Regions from separate parts of the Methylophilus sp. OH31 genome, predicted to be linked through region 2. Evidence: riboswitches for the same ligand, from Rfam matches in the RefSeq annotation. Region 2 holds a riboswitch; the other holds the start of a gene.
What was found. A riboswitch is a leader RNA that binds a small molecule or an ion and turns the genes downstream of it on or off. The one in region 2 is predicted to bind thiamine pyrophosphate.

Region 1 (11,702 bases), on a different contig from region 2:
CTGGTCAAACTTGTCACCACCGACACGCTCAGACTTGGCGTACACAATGCCGCCCAGTGAGATTACGCCCACTTCGGTCGTGCCGCCACCGATATCCACCACCATGGAGCCTGTCGCTTCAGCCACTGGCATATCTGCACCAATCGCGGCAGCCATGGGTTCTTCAATCAAAAACACTTGTTTGGCACCGGCGCGCTCGGCGGATTCTTTAATCGCGCGACGCTCAACCTGGGTGGAGCCTACCGGTACACAGATAATAATGCGTGGGCTAGGGGAGAACCAGCGGGATTCGTGTACTTTACGGATAAAAAACTTGAGCATTTGCTCGGTGATGGTGAAATCGGCAATCACACCATCCTTCATCGGGCGGATGGCCTGGATGTTGGCTGGTGCGCGGCCCAGCATGCTTTTCGCATCTGAACCGACGGCCAGTAACACCTTTTTGCCGTTGGGGCCGCCTTCGGTACGAATCGCCACCACCGACGGTTCATCCAGAACGACGCCTTTACCACGCACGTAGATCAAGGTGTTGGCGGTGCCAAGGTCAATGGCAAGGTCATTGGAGAAGTAGCTGTTGAGTGAACCGAACATGTTTTATCCTGTGAAGTTTCCGACTTTAGAACTGCTCGCTAAGTGCGGCATAAAATCAAGGTATAATAGCGCAAAACGCACATGAAATTAAGATGTGCTTTCAAAATCTTACAGACAATTAACCAGAACATGGCACTGAATCTAGATGATATCAAGCGTATCGCTCATCTGGCCCGTATTGAGGTCAGCGAGAGTGAAGCGCAGGAAACCCTGAACAAACTATCCGGCATCCTCGGTTTGATCGAGCAAATGCAGGCGGTCGACACCACAGGCATTGTCCCTATGTCGCACTCGCAGGACGTGACGCAGCGCCTGCGTGAAGACGTGGTCACCAAAACCAACCAGCGCGAGCTGTTCCAGTCTATTGCCCCGGCAACACAGGATGGTCTGTACCTGGTGCCAAGAGTCATCGAATAACAGCGGTTTTCTACGCGATTTTACGGTTCTTATTATGATTAACAGCAGTCTCAAGCAGCTGGGCCAGCAGTTGGCCAGCAAACAAGTATCCAGTGTCGAGCTGACGCAAGCCTATTTGCAGCGCATGACGCAGCTCAATCCGACCATTAATGCCTACGTCACCATAGACGAGGATAAAACGCTGGCGCAGGCCAAAGCAGCTGATGCCCGCATTGCCACTGGTGATTTCGGCCCGCTGACCGGAATCCCGCTGGCGCAAAAAGACATTTTCTGTGCCAAAGGCTGGCGCACCACCTGTAGCTCAAAAATGCTGGAGACCTTTATCTCTCCGTATGACGCACATGTCATCAGCCAGTTTGATGCTGCAGGCGCTGTGAACCTGGGTAAAACCAATATGGACGAGTTCGCCATGGGCTCCTCTAACGAAACCAGCTATTTTGGTGGCGTGAAAAACCCGTGGGATTTTGACCGTGTACCGGGTGGTAGCTCAGGCGGTTCCGCCGCCGCGGTGGCCGCACGTTTGTGTGCCGCTGCGACTGGCACCGATACCGGCGGCTCCATCCGCCAGCCGGCCTCTTTGTGCGGTTTTACCGGCCTCAAGCCCACCTATGGATTGGTGTCGCGTTACGGCATGATCGCGTTTGCGTCTTCACTCGACCAAGCGGGCCCGATGGCCAAATCTGCCGAAGACTGTGCACTCATGCTGAATGTCATGGCGGGGTTTGATGAGCGTGACTCCACCAGCGTCAACCGTGAAAAAGAAGACTACACCCGCGGCCTGGCTGCCCTGACCGGCGAGCAGCCACTCAAAGGCTTGCGCATAGGCCTGCCTAAAGAATACTTTGCCGAAGGCCTGAGTGCCGATGTGGCCAAGGTCATCGAAACCGCTATTGCCGAATACAAAAAGCTGGGCGCCGAAATCGTAGAAATCAGTTTGCCTAATAACAATCTGTCGATTCCGGTCTATTACGTGCTAGCTCCGGCAGAAGCCTCCAGCAACCTGTCACGCTTTGACGGTGTACGTTATGGCCACCGTGCTGCCGAATACAACGACCTGATGGACATGTACATGAAGTCGCGCGCCGAAGGCTTTGGTGCCGAGGTCAAACGCCGTATCCTGATTGGTACTTATGTATTGAGCGCTGGCTACTACGATGCTTATTACCTCAAGGCACAGCAAATCCGCCGCCTGATTGCACAGGATTTTGTAGAAGCATTTAAGCACTGTGATGTGATCATGGGGCCAGCTGCCCCTTCGACAGCCTTTAAGGCCGGAGAGAAGACCAGTGACCCGGTCGCCATGTACCTCGAAGATCTGTATACCATCGCTGTTAACCTGGCCGGTTTGCCAGGCATGAGTATTCCAGCCGGTTTTGCGGCTAACTCAGAAGGTAAGTCCTTGCCGGTAGGTTTGCAGATTATCGGTAATTATTTTGATGAGGCGCGCATGCTGGAGATCGGCCACGCTTATCAACAAGTGACAGACTGGCACACACGTATGCCGGAGGGAATCTAAATGCAGTGGGAAGTCGTCATCGGGTTGGAAACTCATACTCAGTTACAAACTAAATCTAAACAGTTTAGCGGCGCTTCGACCACCTATGGTGCTGCGCCAAATACGCAGGCTTGCGAAGTGAGCATTGCTTTACCCGGTGTATTGCCGGTACTGAATAAAGAAGCCGTCGAATGTGCCATTAAGTTTGGCCTGGCGATTGATGCCGAGATGGCACCACGCAGTGTGTTTTCCCGCAAGAATTACTTTTATCCGGATTTGCCAAAAGGCTACCAGATCAGCCAGTTTGAGTTGCCGGTGGTCGGTAAAGGCAAAATCACCATCCAGGTGCCTGCGACTAAAAATGCCGAAGCCTACGAAAAAGTCATCAATATCACGCGTGCACATCTGGAAGAAGATGCCGGTAAATCGGTGCATGATGCGGTTGAAGGCATGTCCGGCATAGACCTCAACCGTGCAGGGACGCCGTTGCTGGAAATTGTGACTGAGCCAGATATGCGCAGCGCAGCCGAAGCGGTGGCTTATGCCAAGAAATTGCATGAACTGGTGCAATGGATAGGTATCTGTGATGGCAACATGCAAGAAGGTAGTTTCCGTTGTGATGTCAACGTCTCGGTGCGTCCAAAAGGCTCTGAGAAATTAGGTACCCGTCGCGAAATCAAGAACCTCAACTCGTTCAAGTTTATGCAGCAGGCAATCGAGTACGAGACACAATGGCAAATTGAGACGCTGGAAGATGGCGGCACCATTCAGCAGGCAACCGTGCTGTTTAACCCGGATACGGGTGAAACGCGTGCCATGCGTAGCAAGGAAGAAGCCAACGATTACCGTTACTTCCCAGACCCTGACTTATTGCCGCTGGAAGTCACCGAAGCCGATAAGACGCGTGTAAAGGCCGAGATGCCAGAACTGCCACAAGCTTTGCAGGCACGATTGATTAGTGAGTACCAGCTCTCAGCGTATGACGCCAGTACCTTGACTGCTTCACGCAGCCTGGCGGACTATTTCGTCGCCGTGGTCAATGCGGGCGCAGAGCCCAAGCAGGCAGCGAACTGGGTGATGGGTACTTTGTCAGCCAAGCTGAATGCAGAAGAAAAAAATATCCTAGAGGCACCAATAAGTCCTAAGCTTCTGGCATCATTGCTTAAAAGGCTCTCTGAAGGTGTATTATCATCATCAGGTGCAAAACATGTATTTGAAAGAATTTGGAATGAATCGAGCGAGTCTGCTCAAATTATTTCAGTGAATGAATTTGGCGGTTTGGATAAAGAACTTAGAATAATTGATGAAATTATTCTAAAAGATGATTTAAAGCAGGTCTCTGATACTGGCGCCATTGAAGCGATTATCAATGAAGTGCTGGCTGCTAACCAGGCCATGGTGGATGAATACAAAGCCGGTAAAGAAAAAGCTTTTAATGCGCTGGTTGGCCAGTGTATGAAGGCCTCCAAAGGCAAGGCCAATCCGGCCCAGGTCAACGAACTGCTTAAGGCTAAATTGGGTTAAAACGGATTATCCTGCTGTGGTATGGCAGGATAATATTGACGGACCTTATTCTTCTTCAAGCCAGTTGTTATTAATGGCAATCAAATCTGGCAGGCACTGCAACATGGCGTCGACGACAGCCGGGTCAAAGTGCTTGCCACGATTGGCCTCAATTTCTGCAATGGCATCTTCCACAGGCCAGGCCTCTTTGTACGGGCGCTTGTTGAGTAAGGCATCAAATACATCAGCCACAGCCACAATGCGAGCCTCCACCGGAATCGCTTCCCCTTTTAAGCCGAACGGATAACCGCTGCCATCCCATTTTTCATGGTGGTAAAGGGCGACGGAGTGTGCCAGCTTGATCAGGGGTGATGTGGAGTTATCGAGGATTTTTGCACCCATTTCCGGGTGCTTCCGCATTAACTCCAGCTCTTCATTGTTCAATTTTCCTGGTTTGAGCAATACATGGTCAGGAATGCCAATTTTGCCGATGTCATGCATGGGCGCGGCATGGATCAATTGTTCTGAAAAGTGCGGATCCATACCCATTTGCAAGGCCAGCCTGCCAGACACATGACTCATGCGCATGACATGCATGCCGGTTTCATTATCCTTGAACTCGGCAGCGCGGCCTAAACGCTGGATCAGCTCCAAGTGGGTGCGTTTCAGTTCATCGATATGCACTAGTGATAAGTGCGTTTTGACGCGCGCTCGCACCAGGGCAGGTGAAATCGGTTTATTGATGTAATCCACACCGCCAGCAGCAAAGCCTTCAGATTCGTCCGCCTCTTCCGCCAATGCGGTGACAAAAATGACCGGGATGGTGTTGGTTTCCGGGTCGCTTTTGAGCTGTCTACAGACTTCGAAGCCAGTCATGCCTGGCATCATCACATCCAGCAAAATCAGGCCGGGTCTTTCTTTTTTGACCAACTCCAATGCGTCCATACCGTTTTTGGCAAAACTCAAACGGTAATTGTCCTGTAGCACCTGCTTCAACACTTTAAGGTTAAGTGGTTCATCGTCAACAATCAGAATTTTTGCTTGTTGCGCGGTGTTGTCCATCATGAGGAAGTCTCCTGGGTCTGGATTGCCAGTAGCTGGTCAATATGCACGGTCGCTTGCTCAAAGTCAAAGTCATTCAATAACTGCGCAATGGTATTCAAGGCCTGGCGCCACGCCGCAGGGGCATGCTGAACGAGTTTGCTGACGAGCGCATCATCCAGCTCATTCATGACGATCAGTGTACGTAGTTCTTGCAGCCAGCCTAATAGTTGCGCGGCTGGCAGTTGAGCTTCATGCGTAGAGGCGGTCACTGCCTGTTGTAATAGCAAGGGTGTGATGGACGCATGCAGTGACTGTACGTGTGTTTGCAACTGAGTCACCAGTGCAGTGCAGGTGTGCCACTGATCCTCGTTCACTTGTTCTAGTGCGTGATAGCTGTCCTGAATATTGCTTAGGGTGAGATTGGCGCTGACACCTTTGTTGGCATGCGCGAGTTGCTTCACCGTGGCGTAATCCTGCGTTGCGATTGCTTGCTTAAGGGTAGTGATGTGCTTGCGTGACTCTTGCACATAAACATTGATTTCATGCAGGTAGGTTTGCTGGTCACCCCACAACTGGATGCCTTTTTTCAGGTCGAAATGCGCTGTTACAGGCGGCGATGGGGTGGTGTCGGTAGCCATTGCCACAGGTTCCAGTTGTAATACGCGCTGAATTTCTGCCAGTAATAATGGCAGTTCAATCGGTTTGGACGCAAAGCCATCCATGCCTGCTTCAGCTGCGGCTACCCGGTCCTGATCAAGCACGCTGGCTGTCAGCGCAATAATCGGCGTTCTGGCCCTGCCGGATTGTTGCTCTAATGCGCGTATATGCATGCTGGCGCTGAGGCCATCCATGACAGGCATTTGAACATCCATCAAAATCACGTCGTACGGCTGGCTTTGCCAGGCGTCGACAACTTCCTGGCCATTGCTGGCCAATGTGAGCTGATGGCCTTGTTTTTCCAGCACAATGTTTAATAGCCTGCGGTTTTGCTCAATATCATCTGCAGCCAGAATTTTCAGTGCGGGCAAGGTCAATGCTAACGCATTATTTTGTGCTGAGTTTTCTGGCGCACTGCCTTCTGTGAGCGGCAAAATCACTGAAAAACAGCTGCCGTTGCCAATTTTGCTGCTGGCAGTAATGCGGCCGCCCATTAACTCTACCAATTGTTTGCTAATGGTGGTGCCCAGTCCGGTGCCACCGAAGCGGCGGCTCATTGAAGCATCGGCCTGGGTAAATGGCTCAAAAATCACATCCAGCCGGTCTTCATCAATGCCGATGCCGGTATCAATGATGTCAAATTGCACTTCGTCTTGCGGTGTCAGGTGCACGTTGAGTTCAACATGACCTTTTTCGGTAAATTTAATCGCATTGCCCAGCAGGTTGGTCAGTACCTGGCGAATGCGATGCTCGGCGCCGATATAGTAACCAGCGGTTTCCGGGGCTAAATTCAGCCGCAAGTCCAGCTGTTTTTTGCGCGCCTGTAACCAAAGGGATGAGATCAGGCTATCTACCATTTCGCGCATGGAGAAATCCAGCATCTCCAGCTCCAGCATGCCTTTTTCCAGTTTGGCACTGTCTAAAATGTCGTTGAGCAAATGTAGTAAAGACTTGGCTGACTGGCTGATGGTGGATAAATAATTGCGCTGTTCCGGTTGCATGGAGGTATCCAGCAGCAATTCGCTAAAGCCGATAATAGAGTTCATCGGTGTGCGAATCTCATGGCTCATATTGGCAAGAAATGTACTTTTGGCGTTGGCTGCTTGCTCGGCGGTTTCTTTTGCCTGCCGCATTTCTTGTTCCATTTGCTTGCGCTCGCTGATGTCCATCATAAACATCAACACCTTAACGACCTTGCCGTCTACATCACGTACCGGGCTGTAAGAGGCATTGATCCAGATTTGCTTGCCTGCTTTGCCGTAACGCAAAAACTCGCCATGCACGAACTCACCCCGGCGCAAGGATGACCATTTTTTCTTGTAGGTGTCGGTCAGGGCAAAATCAGGCGGGCAAAAAATGGAGTGATGACGGCCTTCGATGTCGTCGGCCTGGTAGCCCAGCAGGTCAAGGAAGTTCTGGTTGGCCGAAATCACAAAGCCATCGATAGTAAATTCGGCCACGCTGGTGGAGTAATTGATCGCGTTGACGATGCCTTCGAATTCGGCATTTTTCTGTTTGGACTCGGTGATGTCCAGCAATACGCCATCCATGGCATACGGCATGCCGTCTTTATTCAGCAGCGGAGAGGCGAATGCGGATACCCATTTTTCATTACCGTTGCGATCCGTGATCCTGAACTCCACTTCAAAGCTTTCAAGCTTGGCAATGGCTTTTGCCGCAATCGGGCGCACACGTGCAATATCGTCAGGATGCATCAAGGGCGAAAAGCGTAATTGTCCGCTGAGAAAGTCCTGCGCGGGCCAGCCTGTCATCTGTAGCACGGCGTCGCTGATCAGTTGTATGCTCCAGTCGCCCGCCAGGCTGACGCGAAAAGTCACACCTGGGATATTGTTCATCATGGATTGAATCTGCTGATCTTTTTCCCGCACAGCCTCTTCAATGGCTTTGCGGTGGCTGAGGTCAGTGATAAAACCCACATATAGCGTTTCATTGGCAAGCTTGACTTCACCAATCGCCAGTCGAATCGGAAAGGTTGAGCCATCTTTGCGCATGGCATCCAGATCGCGGCCTTCGCCCATGATTTTTGCCTGGCCCGTTGCCTGGTAATTTTTCAGGTAATAAAGGTGATTGGAGCTGTCCGGTTCTGGCATCAGCAGGGAAATATTTTTGCCTTTCATTTCTGCTTTGGTCCAGCCGAACAGTTTTTCGACGGCGTCATTGCAGGCGATCATTTCGCCAGTGGTATTGATGGTGACGATACCGTCTACGGCTGTATCCAGAATGGTCGACAAGCGTGTTTCACTGGCCTGGATGGTCGCCAGCATTTGCCGGTAGCGTATCAGGGCGTTAATCGCCGTGGCGATGATGCCGATGAGGATAGTGACCAGCGTAATGCCTAGTGCCATGGTGATGGATTGGTTGTCATCCGGGTTAAAGCCGGGTTTCGCTTCGCCCAGAAAGCGCGCAGACGCCATGCCGGTATAGTGCATGGCGGTGATGGCGCTGCCCATGAGCACACCGCCCAGGATGATGCTGACTTTGGGCGGGATTTTGCCTTTCTGGTTTAAAAAGATGCCTGTCCACAGGGACAGCGTGGATAAAGCAACCGCTACCACGACAGACACCAGCACCCATACCAGATCAAACTTGAGCACAGGCTCCATGCGCATGGCGAGCATGCCGATGTAATGCATGGCACCAATGCCTGCACCGACGGCAAATCCGCCTTTAATCAATTTGCGGTAATCGATCTGGTTTTCAGACATCAGGCTCAGGGCATAGTGTGATGCCAGGATGCCTGGCATCATGGAGACCAGGGTGGCATCCGGATAGTAAGAAACCGGCGTGCAGATTTGATAGGCCAGCATGCCAATAAAATGCATGGCCCAGATGCCGGCACCTAATGATACTGAGCTGGCGATAATCGAAAACCGACGTGAAACCACAGACGTCTGTTTTTGTGACAGGCGCGTTAATTGCAGGGCCAGAATAGAGGAGCCAATGGCAACCACGGCCGATAACACCACCAGCCAATCATCATAGCTGCCATAGAGCAGGGCGGTTGGAGAGCCTGCTCTGAAAAAGAAAATACCGTACCAATCCATGCTTGATTTGCCTTGTGAGTCCCTGTTTGACTACTTCCCACGTATAGTCTAGCGGGTACAGGTCTGCAGTAAATAGCGGAATAATTGCAGGTTCGGTGCTTAGTTTTTTAAATTACTGCTCGTTTTGATTGATATTGCGATCAGCCTGATTAAAAAACCCTGCCGAAGCAGGGTTTTTTGGCGCAAAGCAATCCATGCTAGTGCGTGCAAAGCGCGTGGCAAATCAACTGGTAGCAAATGGTCATAAAACCGACGGTGGTGATGACGAAGCTGATGGCGGAAAATACTTTCCACTTGGTTTTGCTCCAGAAGTCCGGGTCAAACGCCGCAATCACAAACACGGTCGGGTTGGTAAAGCCACCAATCGCCACGCAGACACAGGCAAAATAGTGCAACTCAATACCTGCCGCTTTGGCCGCCCCAAAAAATCCCAGGTTAAACAGTGCCATCAAGGCATAGTCAACGTGGGCGCGTATCATGGTTTTGTAATCGACCAGAAAGTCACCATCTATGCCTTTGATGGGAAACCAGCGCGCGAATGTCATTAACCATGCTGACAGAATTAAAGCGGTAGTACAGGCCACGGCCCCTATGAGTAAAGCTTCCATTATGATCTCTCCTGAGTTCCTGATTGAAATAAATCCCGTATGTTTTTATAGTCGGGTGACATGATTGTAGACAGGTCTGTCTATTTGTCAATGGCAGGCAGTTGCAAAACTTTGTTTTGCTTGCGTTATCAGGTGTTTTCGCGCACAATTCGTCCGTTGCTAGGGGTCTGTAAATCCTTCATTTATTGAAAGTTTTGCAGTGAGAGTTACCCTTCGAACCTGATGTGGTTAATACCACCGTAGGGAATGCAAACCTTCACATGCATCCTTACGTCTTTTTCTTTTAAGGATGCCAATGAACGCTATTGATAAAAATATCAAGTTCGTCAACGCTGATGCCAAAGTTGACGAAGCTGCTACCAAACCGTTTGCCAAATCGCGCAAAATCTACGTTGAAGGTTCCCGCCCTGATATCCAGGTGCCATTCCGTGAAATTTCATTGAGTGATACACCGTCCAGTTTTGGCGGTGACACGAATCCACCTGTCGTGGTCTACGACACTTCAGGCCCTTACACTGACACGACGGTCGAGATTGATATCCGTAATGGTTTGCCAGCACTGCGTGCGTCATGGATTATGGAGCGTGGCGATGTGGAGCAGCTGGATGGCCCGACCTCAGAGTTTGGTCATCAGCGCCTGGTCGATCCACAGTTGGCAGAAATGCGTTTTAACCTGCACCGCAAACCATTGCGGGCAAAGGCTGGCCAGAACGTGAGCCAGATGCACTATGCGCGTAAAGGCATCATTACGCCTGAGATGGAGTTTATCGCTATCCGCGAAAACCAGCGCCGTGAAAACATGAGCGAATTGCTGCAAACACAGCATCCCGGCCAGAATTATGGCGCCAGCATTCCATCAGTGATCACGCCAGAGTTTGTGCGTGACGAAGTGGCCCGTGGCCGCGCCATTATCCCAGCTAACATCAACCACCCGGAAATCGAGCCGATGATTATTGGCCGTAACTTCCTGGTCAAAATCAACGCCAACATCGGTAACTCAGCCCTTGGTTCTTCGATCTCTGAAGAAGTAGAGAAAATGGTATGGGGCACGCGTTGGGGCGGCGATACCGTAATGGATCTGTCTACCGGTAAAAACATCCACGAAACCCGTGAGTGGATTATCCGTAACTCACCTGTGCCGATTGGTACCGTGCCTATCTACCAGGCGCTGGAAAAAGTAAACGGCAAGGCAGAGGATTTAACTTGGGAAATCTTCCGCGATACGCTGATCGAGCAGGCAGAGCAAGGTGTGGACTACTTCACCATTCATGCAGGTGTGCGTTTAGCGTACATCCCGATGACCGCAAAACGTATGACCGGTATCGTGTCACGCGGTGGCTCCATCATGGCGAAATGGTGTCTGGCGCATCACCAAGAATCCTTCCTGTATACGCACTTCGAAGATATCTGCGAAATCATGAAGCAGTACGATGTGTCTTTCTCACTGGGTGATGGCTTACGTCCTGGCTCTATCTACGATGCTAACGATGAAGCGCAATTTGCAGAACTCAAAACCTTGGGCGAACTGACGCAAATCGCCTGGAAGCACGATGTGCAATGTATGATCGAAGGTCCAGGCCACGTGCCTATGCACCTGATTAAAGAAAACATGGACCTGCAACTGGAACACTGTGGTGAAGCTCCGTTCTACACATTGGGGCCTTTAACTACCGACATTGCACCAGGTTATGACCACATTACTTCCGGTATCGGCGCTGCCATGATTGGCTGGTACGGCTGTGCCATGCTGTGCTACGTCACACCAAAAGAGCACTTGGGCTTGCCGGACAAAGAAGACGTACGCGTGGGTATCATTACCTACAAAATTGCTGCGCACGCTGCAGACCTGGCAAAAGGTCACCCAGGCGCACAAATTCGTGACAACGCTTTATCAAAAGCACGTTTCGAATTCCGCTGGGAAGACCAGTTTAACCTCGGCCTAGATCCGGAAAAAGCCAAGGAATTCCACGACGAAACCTTGCCACAAGAGGGCGCAAAGCAAGCCCACTTCTGCTCCATGTGCGGCCCACATTTCTGCTCGATGAAGATCACACAAGACGTCCGTGATTATGCGGATAAGCTGGGGGTTGATGAACAAGCCGCCCTGCAAAAAGGTATGCAGGAAAAAGCGATTGAATTCGTGAAAAAAGGGAGCGAGGTTTATCAGAAGGTGTAACCTGTCTGATTAACGCTTAAAAGCCAGCAGCGATGCTGGCTTTTTTTATGGCTATTTGCGACACGTGCCAGACAATATGCGGCCTGTTTTCTGCAAAGTGCCTCGGGCACAACATCAGTCACGGTAACGGTGTTAAGGTTTGTCTA
Region 2 (11,702 bases):
GCCGTGTTGCTGGCTATTGTGTCGTCATTGAAAAACAAACCACTGGCCAATAAGCTGATTGTATTTGGTGAGGTTGGTTTGGCTGGAGAAGTGCGGCCAGTACAGCGCGGCCAGGAGCGCTTGAAAGAAGCGGCCAAACTGGGCTTCACACATGCGATTATCCCCAAAGCCAATGCCCCCAAAGGCGGTGTGGCCGGTTTGCATATTGATGCGGTGGACCGGTTAGAGCAAGCGATAGACGTGCTGCGCGCATAAAAAAATGGCAACGACTGCCGGGAATGCAATCGTTGCCAGAGAGTGAGGCTGCCCAGAAGAGGGAGGACAGCCACAGGGAAGCGGTTGTGAGCCTGTATTTAGGCTAAATCATTAAAAAAACTCAGTTTGTTTCGGATTGTCAGTTTTTAACTTTTGGGCATTCTTCGCCGTTTTATCCATCACACTTACTTCTACACGCGTTAATGTCGCCTGGCATGCGCGTAGCGCCTGGTCATCACTGGCTAATCTGACACATTCCACCTGCTTAGCCAGTTGTTTAATAATGCGTTGTTTGTTATCCATCAATTCAGCATAGCTTTCTGTAGATGGCGTAGCTGATGCAAAAATCGATATATTGACGAGCAAACCTGTGGTCATCACGGTGGCGTATTTCACGGTGATTGCCTTTCTGCGATGAACGATGCATGCAGTATAAAAAACGGGGGCGGGATTGTCAGTTACAAACGGGTGGGGTTTTGTAGCAATTTGTAGCGACTTCGATACAGGGGAAAGCTATCCATGTTTTGCGCCACTGCGCGGCCATTTAGTCACAAAAACTTCATGCAACTATTCGCAACAAGTGCTTGCCCAAACTGGGTGTCAATTATCACATGGGTGTGACAATAAGATGACACTTAATAAAAAATGCATCAGGAGCAAAAATAATGAAAAAAATCATTTTTCTTTTACCACTGATCGTCTCTGCATGTGCCAGCGTGACTCCTCACCAATATACGACGCAACAAGGCAAGATGGGCTATACATTGACGTGTAGCGAGTTCAATACGACATGGGAGCAGTGCCAGTCCAAGGCGGGTGCACTGTGTTCACAGGGTTATGAGGTGGACAAACAATTGTCTTTTAAAGAGAGTTTTCCTGATAGTGGGGATGGTATTTACCGGCCAGCGAATAATCACCTCGCGGTCGTGTGCAAAGATTCGGCAGGTTAACGGTTATACGCCGCTTATGATCGCCTGCGCGGCCGTGAAGCCGCTGGTGACCGCGCCCTCAATGGTAGCAGGGTAGGGCCCGGCGATATAGTCACCGGCCAGAAATATTTGCGAATTAGAGGTGCGTGTCGCCGGGCGTGGCAAGTCTGGTGTACAGCTAAAAGTGGCGCGCTTTTCGGTGATGATTTGCGACCACTGAGGTTGCGTAGGCAGTGACATCTGATAGGCAGATAGCGCCTGGTTGATTTCATCAATACATTGCTTCACCAAGGCGGCTTTATCGGTGATGAGTGGGGGATGCGCGCTGATGACTACAGCGAGTAATCCTGGCTGATCGCAACATTGTCCGCGGTCAAATACCCATTGTGCCAGGCCATGGCATAAACCCATGATGGGGTAAGGCAAGCGCGTCTCGGCGCCGTATTGCAGGTAAACCGTGGTAATTGGCTGATAGTCGAATGCCGGGCTGGATGGCAGTTCACCGACGATGGTTTTGAGTTGATGCGGGCCTGCTGCAATAATCACATTGTCGAATGTTTCTGTGCCTGTCGCTGTCGATACTTCACAGCTGTCTTCCTTGGACTGTATCGCGGTGACAGGGGTGCGTAGCCTGACATCACCACCTAATGTTTTAATCCGCTGTAGCAATGGTTGTATCAATGCAGTGGATAAATCGCTTTTCACCACCAGCAAGTCGCTGTCCTGACGGCGGTGTTGGAAGCTATCGCGTAGTACATTGAGAAAAGTTTGGGCGCTGGCCAGGGTAATCGGTGTATTCAGCGCCGCCAAACAGAGAGGTTCCCACAAAGTGCTAATCGCGATAGATGTTTGCTGACCTTCAGTCAACAAGGCGGCAACGGTGCAATCATGAGGCAGTGCAAATGCCTGTTGCTTGAGTTGCTGCATCCAGCAGATCGCGCGCCACTTGCTATGCCAGTCCAGGCCTTGTGCGGTCAGCAAACCCCACAACAAATGAAGTGGTGCGGGTAGCCACGTGGGTGTGACCAATGACATGCGTTGGGCACCATTGTGCATATGCAGGGCCAGTGGCAGGCGCATAAACACTTGTTCTGCCTCTATGTGGGCCTCTTGCAGCAAGGTCAGCGTAGCGCGATATGCGCCTATACACAGGTGTTGGCCGTTATCCAAGGTGGTGGCGTCATGGGGGACACCACGTGCCCGGCCGCCTGCTTGTGGTGCGGCTTCAAACACGCACACTTGGTGGCCATGTTGCAACAGCCTGAGCGCTGCAGACACGCCAGCCAGCCCGGCACCGATGATCGCAATTTTACGGTGAGTAGACGCGGTAGCGATCATGCTTTGCGATAGTTAAACCATGCGCCCAGCGCCAGTTTGAGCTTTCTGAAGGGAGGCAGCACCACTTTATGCGTCAGCACCAGGTTGGGCTCAGGTTTAATTTCCTGCAACAGCGCGCGGTAAATAGCGGCCATCATGAGTCCCGGCAATTGCGGTTTGGTATCAGCCTTGGGGAGTTGGCTCAGCGCTTTGTCATAGAACATTTCCGCGCGTTCAATTTGCTTAAGCAGCAACGCCTGTGTTTGTGGCGAAGCTTGACTGTTGAGTAACTGATCTTCAGTCACACCCGCACGTTCCAGTTCATCGAGAGGAATATAAATACGGCCGCGTCGGGCGTCTTCACCGACATCGCGAATGATATTGGTCAGTTGAAACGCCATGCCAAGGTCATGCGCATATTCCAGCGTCGCCTGGTCTTTGTAGCCAAAAATTTGTGCAGAAAGCAGCCCGACCACGCTGGCAACCCGGTAGCAATACAAGGCCAGTTGCTCAAAGTCGGCGTAGCGGTTGTATTGTGTGTCCATTTGCATGCCGTCGATGATTTCAACGAAATGCGCTTCTTGCAAATGAAAAGTATTGACCACCGGTTTTAAGGCCTGGGTGACCGGGTGCTGCGGGGTTTCATGAAACAGTCTATGGATTTCCTGTTTCCACCAGGCGAGTTTTGTTTGCGCGATCTGGTAATCGGTGCATTCATCCACCACATCATCCACTTCGCGACAGAACGCATACAGCGCGGTCATGGCCTCGCGCCTGTCTTTAGGTAAGAACATAAAACTCAGCGTGAAACTGGAGCCACTTTCACGGGTTTTTTGTTGGCAATATTGTTGCGGTGTCATTGTTTAAACAGGGCTTTCAGCAAAATCAGTGGCCAGTCATAGGCTTTCAGGGTCGGGCGATGATGATAGATATCGCCACGGCAGGATTTTAATTTATGTAGGATACGTTCGCCACCTGCAATCATCATGCGCAACTCAAAACCGATGCGGCCTGGCAAGGCGCGACCTAGTGATTTACCGGCTAGCAGCATGGTTTCTGCGCGCATCACATTGTGCATGAAAAAAGCTTGCCAGGGCGCATCCACACGCTGTTGACGTAAATCCTGCTCACTGATGCCTGCGGCCTGCATCTCGTCCAGACTCAGGTAAATGCGCCCAACCGCACCGTGTTTTTGCAGATCTGGTGCGATGTCCTGATAAAAATTAATCAGTTGCAAGGCGCTGCAAATCTGGTCAGACCACAGCCGGTGTTGCGGCGTATCGCTGCCATATAGTTGCAACATCAAGCGGCCTACCGGGTTGGCCGAGCGGCGGCAGTAGTCCAGCACCTCATCAACATTGGCATAGCGGGTTTTAACCACGTCCTGTTTAAAAGCATCTATCAGGTCTAGCAAACATTGCACGTCCAGTTTGTGGGTGTTAACCACTTGCTGCAAGGCGATAAATAAGGGCTTAGCTGGCTTGATATAGGCCTGGATCAGCAATAACTCGTCTTCATACGCTTGCAATGCTTGCAGCCGTGACGCTTCAGTCGCATCGCCTTCATCAGCAATATCATCCGCTTCACGCGCGAACTGGTAAATCACCGTGACTGCATGACGCAAATGGGCGGGTAACAGCAGGGAGGCAACCGGGAAGTTTTCATAGTGCGTTTGCGCCAGCGTCAGGCTGGGAGATGGCTCGGCTGGCTTGGAAAAGGCTTGCATGGCTTAAGTATGCCATAAATCCGTGATACGCTTACGCCTTGCAGATGAACAAGTCTAAAGAGAAATCAAAGTTGGGGATGACAGGATGTTAGGCATTATTGGCGGTACCGGATTGACCGCGCTGGATAATTTAAATATTTCGAAACGCTTGATCGTACGTACACCGTATGGCGAACCTTCACAGCCATTGGTGTTTGGCGAGATAAATGGCAAAGAAGTGGTGTTTCTGGCGCGTCATGGTGGCGGTCATACCATTCCACCGCATGCGGTGAATTACCGGGCGAATATCTGGGCGCTGCATTCTGTCGGCGTGCGCAACTTGCTGGCGGTCGCTACCGTCGGTGGCATCGCCCGCAACCTGATCCCGGGTGATATTGTGTTGCCGAACCAGATTCTGGATTATACCTACGGCCGCAGTAACACTTATCACGATGGCATTGAGCTGCCTGTGCGCCATATCGACTTTACCCAGCCGTATTCACAGGCCATGCGCGAGCGCTGCCTGCAAGCAGCGACAGACGTTGGCTACAGCGTGGTGGATGGCGGTGTCTATGCGTGCGTACAAGGCCCGCGCCTGGAAACGGCAGCTGAGATCAACCGCTACGAGCACGATGGTGCCACCATTGTTGGCATGACCGGTATGCCAGAGGCAGTATTGGCGCGCGAACTTGGCTTGGCTTATGCTGCCATTTGTCCGGTGGCAAACTTTGCCGCTGGCCGTGGTGATAGTGCGCAGTCTATCCAGTTTGAGCAAGTGATGCCGTTGTTGCAGCAAACCATGGATAAAGTACGCACAGTGATTGCGCATTATTTGGCTGATAACGACTGTTCGATAGCGTAGGGGAGGAGACAACGATGGCGGTGAAACCGGTATTGCGTATGGGCGAGCCACTGTTATATCGCGTCGCAGATAAAGTCACCCAGTTTGATACGCCTGAGTTGCATGCGCTGATTCAGGACATGCACGACACCATGGCGCAGATGAATGGGGCAGGCATCGCCGCACCACAAATTGGCATCAGCTTGCAGGTGGTGATGTTTGGCGTCGGCGCGAATCCGCGTTATCCGGATGCGGAAGAAGTCCCGTTCACTATTCTGATTAATCCTGAATTGACCCCGGTCGACCAAACTGAAGAAGAGGGCTGGGAAGGCTGCCTGTCTGTCCCCGGCATGCGCGGTGTGGTACCACGTTACCAGCATCTGCATTATCGCGGCTTTGATCCGCAAGGCAACGTGATTGACCGTACCGTGAGCGGCTTTCATGCGCGTGTCGTCCAGCATGAGTGTGACCACTTGTTTGGCATACTTTACCCCATGCGTATCCGTGATCTGACAAAATTTGGCTTTAATGATGTACTTTTTCCTGGAATAACGCTTCCAGATGACTGATTGTTTGCTATAATGCCGACTTTCCGGAAGAGTGGCAGAGCGGTTTAATGCTACAGTCTTGAAAACTGTCGAGGGTTCACGCCCTCCGTGAGTTCGAATCTCACCTCTTCCGCCAGACATGTCATGCCGCAGTTTTTGCGGCATTTCTATTTGCAGGTTTTAATTACTCAATTTAAGGAATCGTCATGACTCAAATCATCATCGACCATAACCCATCAGAAGAGAAGCTGAAAGAACTGGGCGTAAAAAGCTGGAACACATGGGATTGCGCACCATCTAAATTCCCTTTGGATTTCACAGCGACTGAAAAAGCTTACGTATTAGAAGGCGAATTCAAAGTGACTCCACAAGGTGGCGACACTGTAACGATCAAGGCTGGTGACTATGTTGAGTTTCCAAAAGGCCTGAAATCCCAGTGGGAAGTGGTTAAACAATTGAAAAAACACTACAAACATTTCTAATTGATTTGTTGTAGCCAGTATTCAATAAAAAACCCTGCATTGCAGGGTTTTTTGTTTTTAGAACACTGAGATTTAAAGCTGTAATCATTAAACTTTGCAAATTGTGCTTTAAATCCAAACGTCATTCAACATCGCTCTCTAGCCAAGTTGTTGATATTAAAATACAATCTCACCCTGATTGAAAAATCAAAACGCCTTGGGGTGGCTACCGCCTGAGATCTCGCGCAAGTGAGAAACCCAATGAACCTGACCCAGATAATGCTGGCGTAGGGACAGGCAGAGCCTCTACAACGCAAATGTTTTTGGTTTGTTGTTTCATCAACAAACCTACTCACGTCATTGTCACTCTCCCCCTGTCCTTTTTATGTATCTTGATAGAAAGGATTACCTTGAAACCGATTACAAAACCATTACCCCTCATCGGGCTGTTACTGGCTATGCCTGCGTTGGGCGTAGAAGATGACAATAAAGCTGTTGAACTCTCGGAAGTTGTGGTCAGCGCGGATTTTCGTCCAAAAAAAGCTCAATCCACTGCAGTTAGCTTGACTGAGATCGATAATGAGACGATTGAGGCGCGCGGAGCTCAACATCTGGAAGAGGTGTTAAATATTGCACCTAACGTGAATTTCACCAGTGGTGCTTCTCGTGGGCAGTTTTTCCAAATACGTGGCATGGGTCAACGTAGTCAATACAGTGCACCGTTAAATCCATCGGTAGGTTTGGTGATTGATGGCATCGATTTTAGTCGGACAGGTGGTGCAGCAACCCTGTTCGATATTGATACCGTTGAAATTTTACGTGGGCCACAAGGCACAAAGTTTGGCACTAATGGCTTAGCTGGTACGATTAATATGCGTAGTAAAGAGCCTACCAAAGATTTCCAAATGCATGCTGAAACTGGTTTTGCTGAATACAACACTCGCAATTTTGGTGCAGCAGTAGGCGGGACGATTGTTGAAGACAAGTTATTAGGGCGTGCTTCTATCTATTCCCATAAATCAGATGGTTACGTTGATAACGATTATTTGAATCGTGACAATACACAAAATCAGGATGAGCTCACCTTTCGCGGAAAGTTGAAATTGCTTGCAACTGAGGATTTAACGATTGATTTAAGCTATATCCATTTGGATATTAATAATGGATATGACGGATTTACTTTGGATAATAGCCGGAATAGTTTGGCTGATCATCCTGGTAAAGATAAACAACTGACCAATGCCTTCGCAATCAAAACGAATTGGCAGGCGTCTGATGCAGTGATAGTGCAAAGTGAGGCGACTTATCTTAAAAGTGATATCGTCTATAGCTATGATGCGGATTGGGGATTTGATGGGCAATTTGATCCTTTGTTAGGACCGTATATTGGATTTGAGCGTTTTGATCGCAAACGCGAAAACTACTCATTAGACTTGCGTGTGCTCTCTGACAAGGCTGGACGTATTTTTAGTGATACGACCGACTGGACCATCGGTTTATTTTTCATAGATCAAGACGAAGCTTTTAAGCAGAACTCAGATTTCGGTGTTTTTGGTGCGACAAGAAGAAGAGGAGATTATGACACCCAAAATAGTGCTTTGTATGGTCAATTGGATACCCATTTAACAGATCGTCTTACCTTGATTACAGGCGGCCGAATTGAGTACTTCAAGGCTAGATATGATGATACAAATGCTTTACGCCTGAATAAAAACGAAACGCTCTTTGGTGGTAAGTTAGGTTTAAATTATCAACTTAATAAGAATCAATTGCTTTATACGTCTTTGTCGAGAGGTTATAAGTCCGGTGGTGTGAATAACGATGGCAGGCTAACCTTAAATCAGCGCATTTTTGATGCTGAATATAATGTGACACTTGAAGCTGGCATTAAATCCAGTTGGTTTGATAGTCGCCTGAATACTACAGTTGCAGTTTTTTACACAGATAGACGCAACGCTCAAGTAAAAAACTCATATGAGTACAGTCTCCAACAATTTGTTGATTATGTCGATAATGCCTCTAGCGCAACTCATAAAGGCGCAGAATTTGGGCTTGATTGGTTTGTAACGGATCAAATACGTTTGCTTGCTTCGCTTGGGTTATTAGATGCTACTTTTGATAAGCGTCGCTTTGTCAATAATCTGACTGGCCAGGCTGTCAATTATGACGGTAGGGACGTTGCTCAGGCGCCGAATTATACCTTTAGTGTAGGTGCTGAAATGTACCCGAGCAACGATTGGACAATTCGCACTAATGTAGAAGGAAAAGATGGTTTCTATTTCTCTGATAGCAACAATGCAAGATCCAGTGGGTATGCTTTAGTCAATGCCAGTGCTGAATTTAAATACAATAAGCATTGGAAAATGAATGTTTGGGCTAGGAATTTACTGGATAAAGATTATGCAACACGTGGCTTTTTCTTTGGTAACAATCCAGCAAATGGCTATACGCAAGAAAAATATGTGCAGTATGCCGAGCCTCGCGTAGCTGGGGTTACTGTGAGTTACGATTATTAAATTACGAGGGCAGTGATTGCCCTCTTTTAGTTTAAGGATTTTGGAGTTTATATGCGTATTTCAGTCGATATTAGTTTGTATCCCTTAACCGAAGGTTATGTAGAACCTATTTTGGAGTTTATTAACAAGCTCGAAGCGAATAAAAATCTTGTGGTGAAGCGCAATAGCCTGGCGACCCAAGTATTTGGTGAATACCGTGACGTGATGGATTGCCTGGATGCAGAGATGGAAGCAGTGTTCAATGCGCTGCCGCACAGTGTATTTGTGATGAAGTTTATTGGTACAGACAGGGCCGATGTGGTTGATGTATAAGACCGTCTCATTAATCTCTTGCGTGTTTATCGATCATGAACCAAGATAATTTCCAGCCCATCCTGACTGCATTTCAACAAATGTCCAATTGGGAAATCGCCGCGGCCTTGATGGGCGTGGCCTATATTTTGCTGGCGGCAAAAGAGTCACAATGGTGTTGGCTGTTTGCCTTCTTCAGCACGCTGGTATACACCATGCTGTTTTGGGAAGGTCAGCTTCCCATGCAAGCGCTGCTGAATTTTTACTATATTGGCATGGCGATTTATGGCTTTTGGGCATGGCATAAACACGGTGCTAAAACTGATACATTACAGATCAGCCGTTGGCCATGGCTTTGGCATGTTGGTTTTATTGCAGTAGGTGTTGTGGTCAGTGCTTTGGTCAGTGCCTATTTGCAAAAAAACGGACAATCGCAGAGTCCGATGTTAGATGCTTATACGACGGTTTTTTCTGTGATGAACACCTGGCTGATCGCCAGGAAAGTATTGGAAAACTGGCTATATTGGGCGGTGATTGATGGCGCTGCCACGCTCTTGTATGTGCAAACAGGTTATTACGCCACAGCCGTTTTATTTGTGTTGAATACGATTCTGGCGATTGTCGGCTTTATCAGCTGGGTGAAGCTTTACCGGCAACAAAAGGCTTAAACAACTCATCATGACGGTGAGCGGAATGCAGCGTTTATATTTGCTGCATCCATTTTGCCAAATCAGTCTCACCTAATATATTCATCAAAAACAACAGCAACTGATAGCAGGGTTTGTATGCTCCATGCTCGGGCCAGTTGTGTGTTTGAATATAGTGCTGTTTGAATAAAGCCAATTGCGTGGGTGTTAATACATATTCAAGCAGCACTAGATCCAGCGCACGCGGTGCGATGAAAAATGCATCCAGATCAATCAAAGCCAAATCATTGGTGCCTGAACGGAATTGATCCCAACGTAAATCCAGCATCATCGGCACGAATTCGGTTTCGCGGATATTTTCTGCGTTGGTTAATACTTCAGCCAATAACGTTTTATCAATCAACGTGCCTTGTTGTTTGGCCAGAAAAGTAATTGTTTGGTGCAAGCGGCCGGACCATTCAATGGCAGGCAACTGTGGCGCATGCAGCTGGCCCCAGCTGGTGTAAGTGCATTGATGCAGTTTTACAATATGCTCGGCTAACTGTATTACCCAAGCATCAGCAATAAGTTCAGCATCTAAATCCTTGCCGGCTAAAAAACGGGTAAGCACAAATCGTTGAGCATTGGCGGCGACAAAACCAGGCACTGTCAGTGCACCGTTTTTCTGCAAAAAATGATGCGTTAGATGGATATCGCCCAGGCTGTCAGGGAAGTTGGCTGCAAATAAATGGTTTGCACCTAGCCAGAAGTGAGAGCTTCTAATGGTCGCTTCATGACACACTTTCAGCACCATTTCGCCATCCGTCGTTTGGCAATAAAACAGCTGATGCGTGCTATCCTCAAACTTGGCTTGGATGGGATCAGGCTCGGCAACCAGTGTAGGCAAACTGGCTTGTTCGGCGGGAGTGAGTAGGGGATAGGTAAACATTTAAGCGAGTCATTTTAAATCATCAGACGGTTTAAATCATCTGATCATCGCGATGCGTCTACCTCTTGTAGGTAGACGCCGTGACAAGTCAGGCAGATGAGATCCTTAGCCTAAATCAATCAGTAACTTCTCGAATGCATCCGCTGGCATTGGTTTGGCAAATAAATAGCCCTGGCCAAAATCGCAATGTATCTCTTCGAGCAAATGCAATTGCGCTTCCGTTTCTATGCCTTCCGCAATGACTTTAATTTTGAGTCTATGCGCCATCTCAATAATGGCTTCACAAATCGCCAGTTCGCTGGAGTCTGGCGCCAGGTTGGCTGTGAATGAACGATCAATCTTCAAATAGTCGACGTTGAATTTTTTCAGGTAGGACAAAGAGGAGTAACCGGTGCCAAAGTCATCAATGGCGATATGAATGCCGGCATTGTGAAATCCCATCAGCTTCTCTTCAATGTTGCCGACCAGGTCCATCAGCACGCCTTCGGTAATTTCAATCACGACGCACTTGGTCGGGAAATGAATATGATCCAGCAGACTAATCCAGTTATGCATCATTTCTTCATTCGCTTTGAATTGCACCGGCGATTTATTGACGGCAATTTCAAAGTCGCGCCCCAGCAGTTGTTTAAATCTGGCACCCTGTTTGACGGCTTCTATAAATACCCAGTTACCAATTTCATGGATAGTGCCGTAGTGTTCGCAAATGGGGATAAAAATATCCGGGCTGATATACCCCAGTTCCGGATGTTTCCAGCGTAGCAAAGCTTCTGCTTTATTAATGCGGCCGCTGGAGAGCTCAATGATGGGCTGGTAGTGTACAGAAAACTGTTTGCGTGACAATGCCTGGCGCAAGTCGGTAGACAGGCGAATGCGGAAATCTGACTCCTGCTGCATCAGCTTGGTGAAAAAGCGATAGCAGCCACGTCCGGCATTCTTGGCCACATACATGGCCTGGTCTGCGATTTTGAGCAGTTGTTGCGCATCGGAGGCATCTTCAGGGTAAATAGCAATGCCGACACTCGCCGAGATAAAAGCCTCTTTTTTCACTGTGATAAATGGCTCTGACAAGTGGTTGATAATGTTTTGTGCAATATGCGCAATCATCATATTGTCGTGGGTATCACTCAGAATCACGGTGAATTCATCGCCACCGAGGCGGGCGACGGTATCGGATTTGCGCACACAAGCAACGATGCGGGCAGCCGCTTCAATCAGCAGGGTATCGCCGACATTGTGGCCGTGCGTATCATTGATCTCTTTA

Region 1: another riboswitch for thiamine pyrophosphate. It lies ahead of thiC (phosphomethylpyrimidine synthase ThiC); the one in region 2 lies ahead of OH31_RS04880 (TonB-dependent receptor).

Annotation. Positions count from the first base shown of each region.
Region 1 covers NZ_BAUS01000004.1:254,027-265,728, forward strand. Annotated here, with positions in the region: gene OH31_RS07765 (rod shape-determining protein) at 1-591, opposite strand, end outside; gene gatC (Asp-tRNA(Asn)/Glu-tRNA(Gln) amidotransferase subunit GatC) at 721-1,008, shown strand; gene gatA (Asp-tRNA(Asn)/Glu-tRNA(Gln) amidotransferase subunit GatA) at 1,043-2,524, shown strand; gene gatB (Asp-tRNA(Asn)/Glu-tRNA(Gln) amidotransferase subunit GatB) at 2,525-4,027, shown strand; gene OH31_RS07785 (two-component system response regulator) at 4,073-5,071, opposite strand; gene OH31_RS07790 (PAS domain S-box protein) at 5,068-8,772, opposite strand; gene OH31_RS07800 (hypothetical protein) at 8,970-9,380, opposite strand; TPP riboswitch at 9,532-9,644, shown strand; gene thiC (phosphomethylpyrimidine synthase ThiC) at 9,676-11,556, shown strand.
Region 2 covers NZ_BAUS01000002.1:630,872-642,573, forward strand. Annotated here, with positions in the region: gene radA (DNA repair protein RadA) at 1-255, shown strand, start outside; gene OH31_RS04830 (hypothetical protein) at 367-651, opposite strand; gene OH31_RS04835 (hypothetical protein) at 921-1,205, shown strand; gene hpnE (hydroxysqualene dehydroxylase HpnE) at 1,209-2,522, opposite strand; gene hpnD (presqualene diphosphate synthase HpnD) at 2,519-3,361, opposite strand; gene hpnC (squalene synthase HpnC) at 3,358-4,227, opposite strand; gene OH31_RS04855 (S-methyl-5'-thioinosine phosphorylase) at 4,313-5,068, shown strand; gene def (peptide deformylase) at 5,083-5,616, shown strand; tRNA gene OH31_RS04865 (tRNA-Ser) at 5,642-5,731, shown strand; gene OH31_RS04870 (cupin domain-containing protein) at 5,802-6,077, shown strand; TPP riboswitch at 6,265-6,368, shown strand; gene OH31_RS04880 (TonB-dependent receptor) at 6,467-8,572, shown strand; gene OH31_RS04885 (YkoF family thiamine/hydroxymethylpyrimidine-binding protein) at 8,624-8,884, shown strand; gene pnuC (nicotinamide riboside transporter PnuC) at 8,920-9,531, shown strand; gene OH31_RS04895 (hypothetical protein) at 9,566-10,438, opposite strand; gene OH31_RS04900 (bifunctional diguanylate cyclase/phosphodiesterase) at 10,544-11,702, opposite strand, start outside.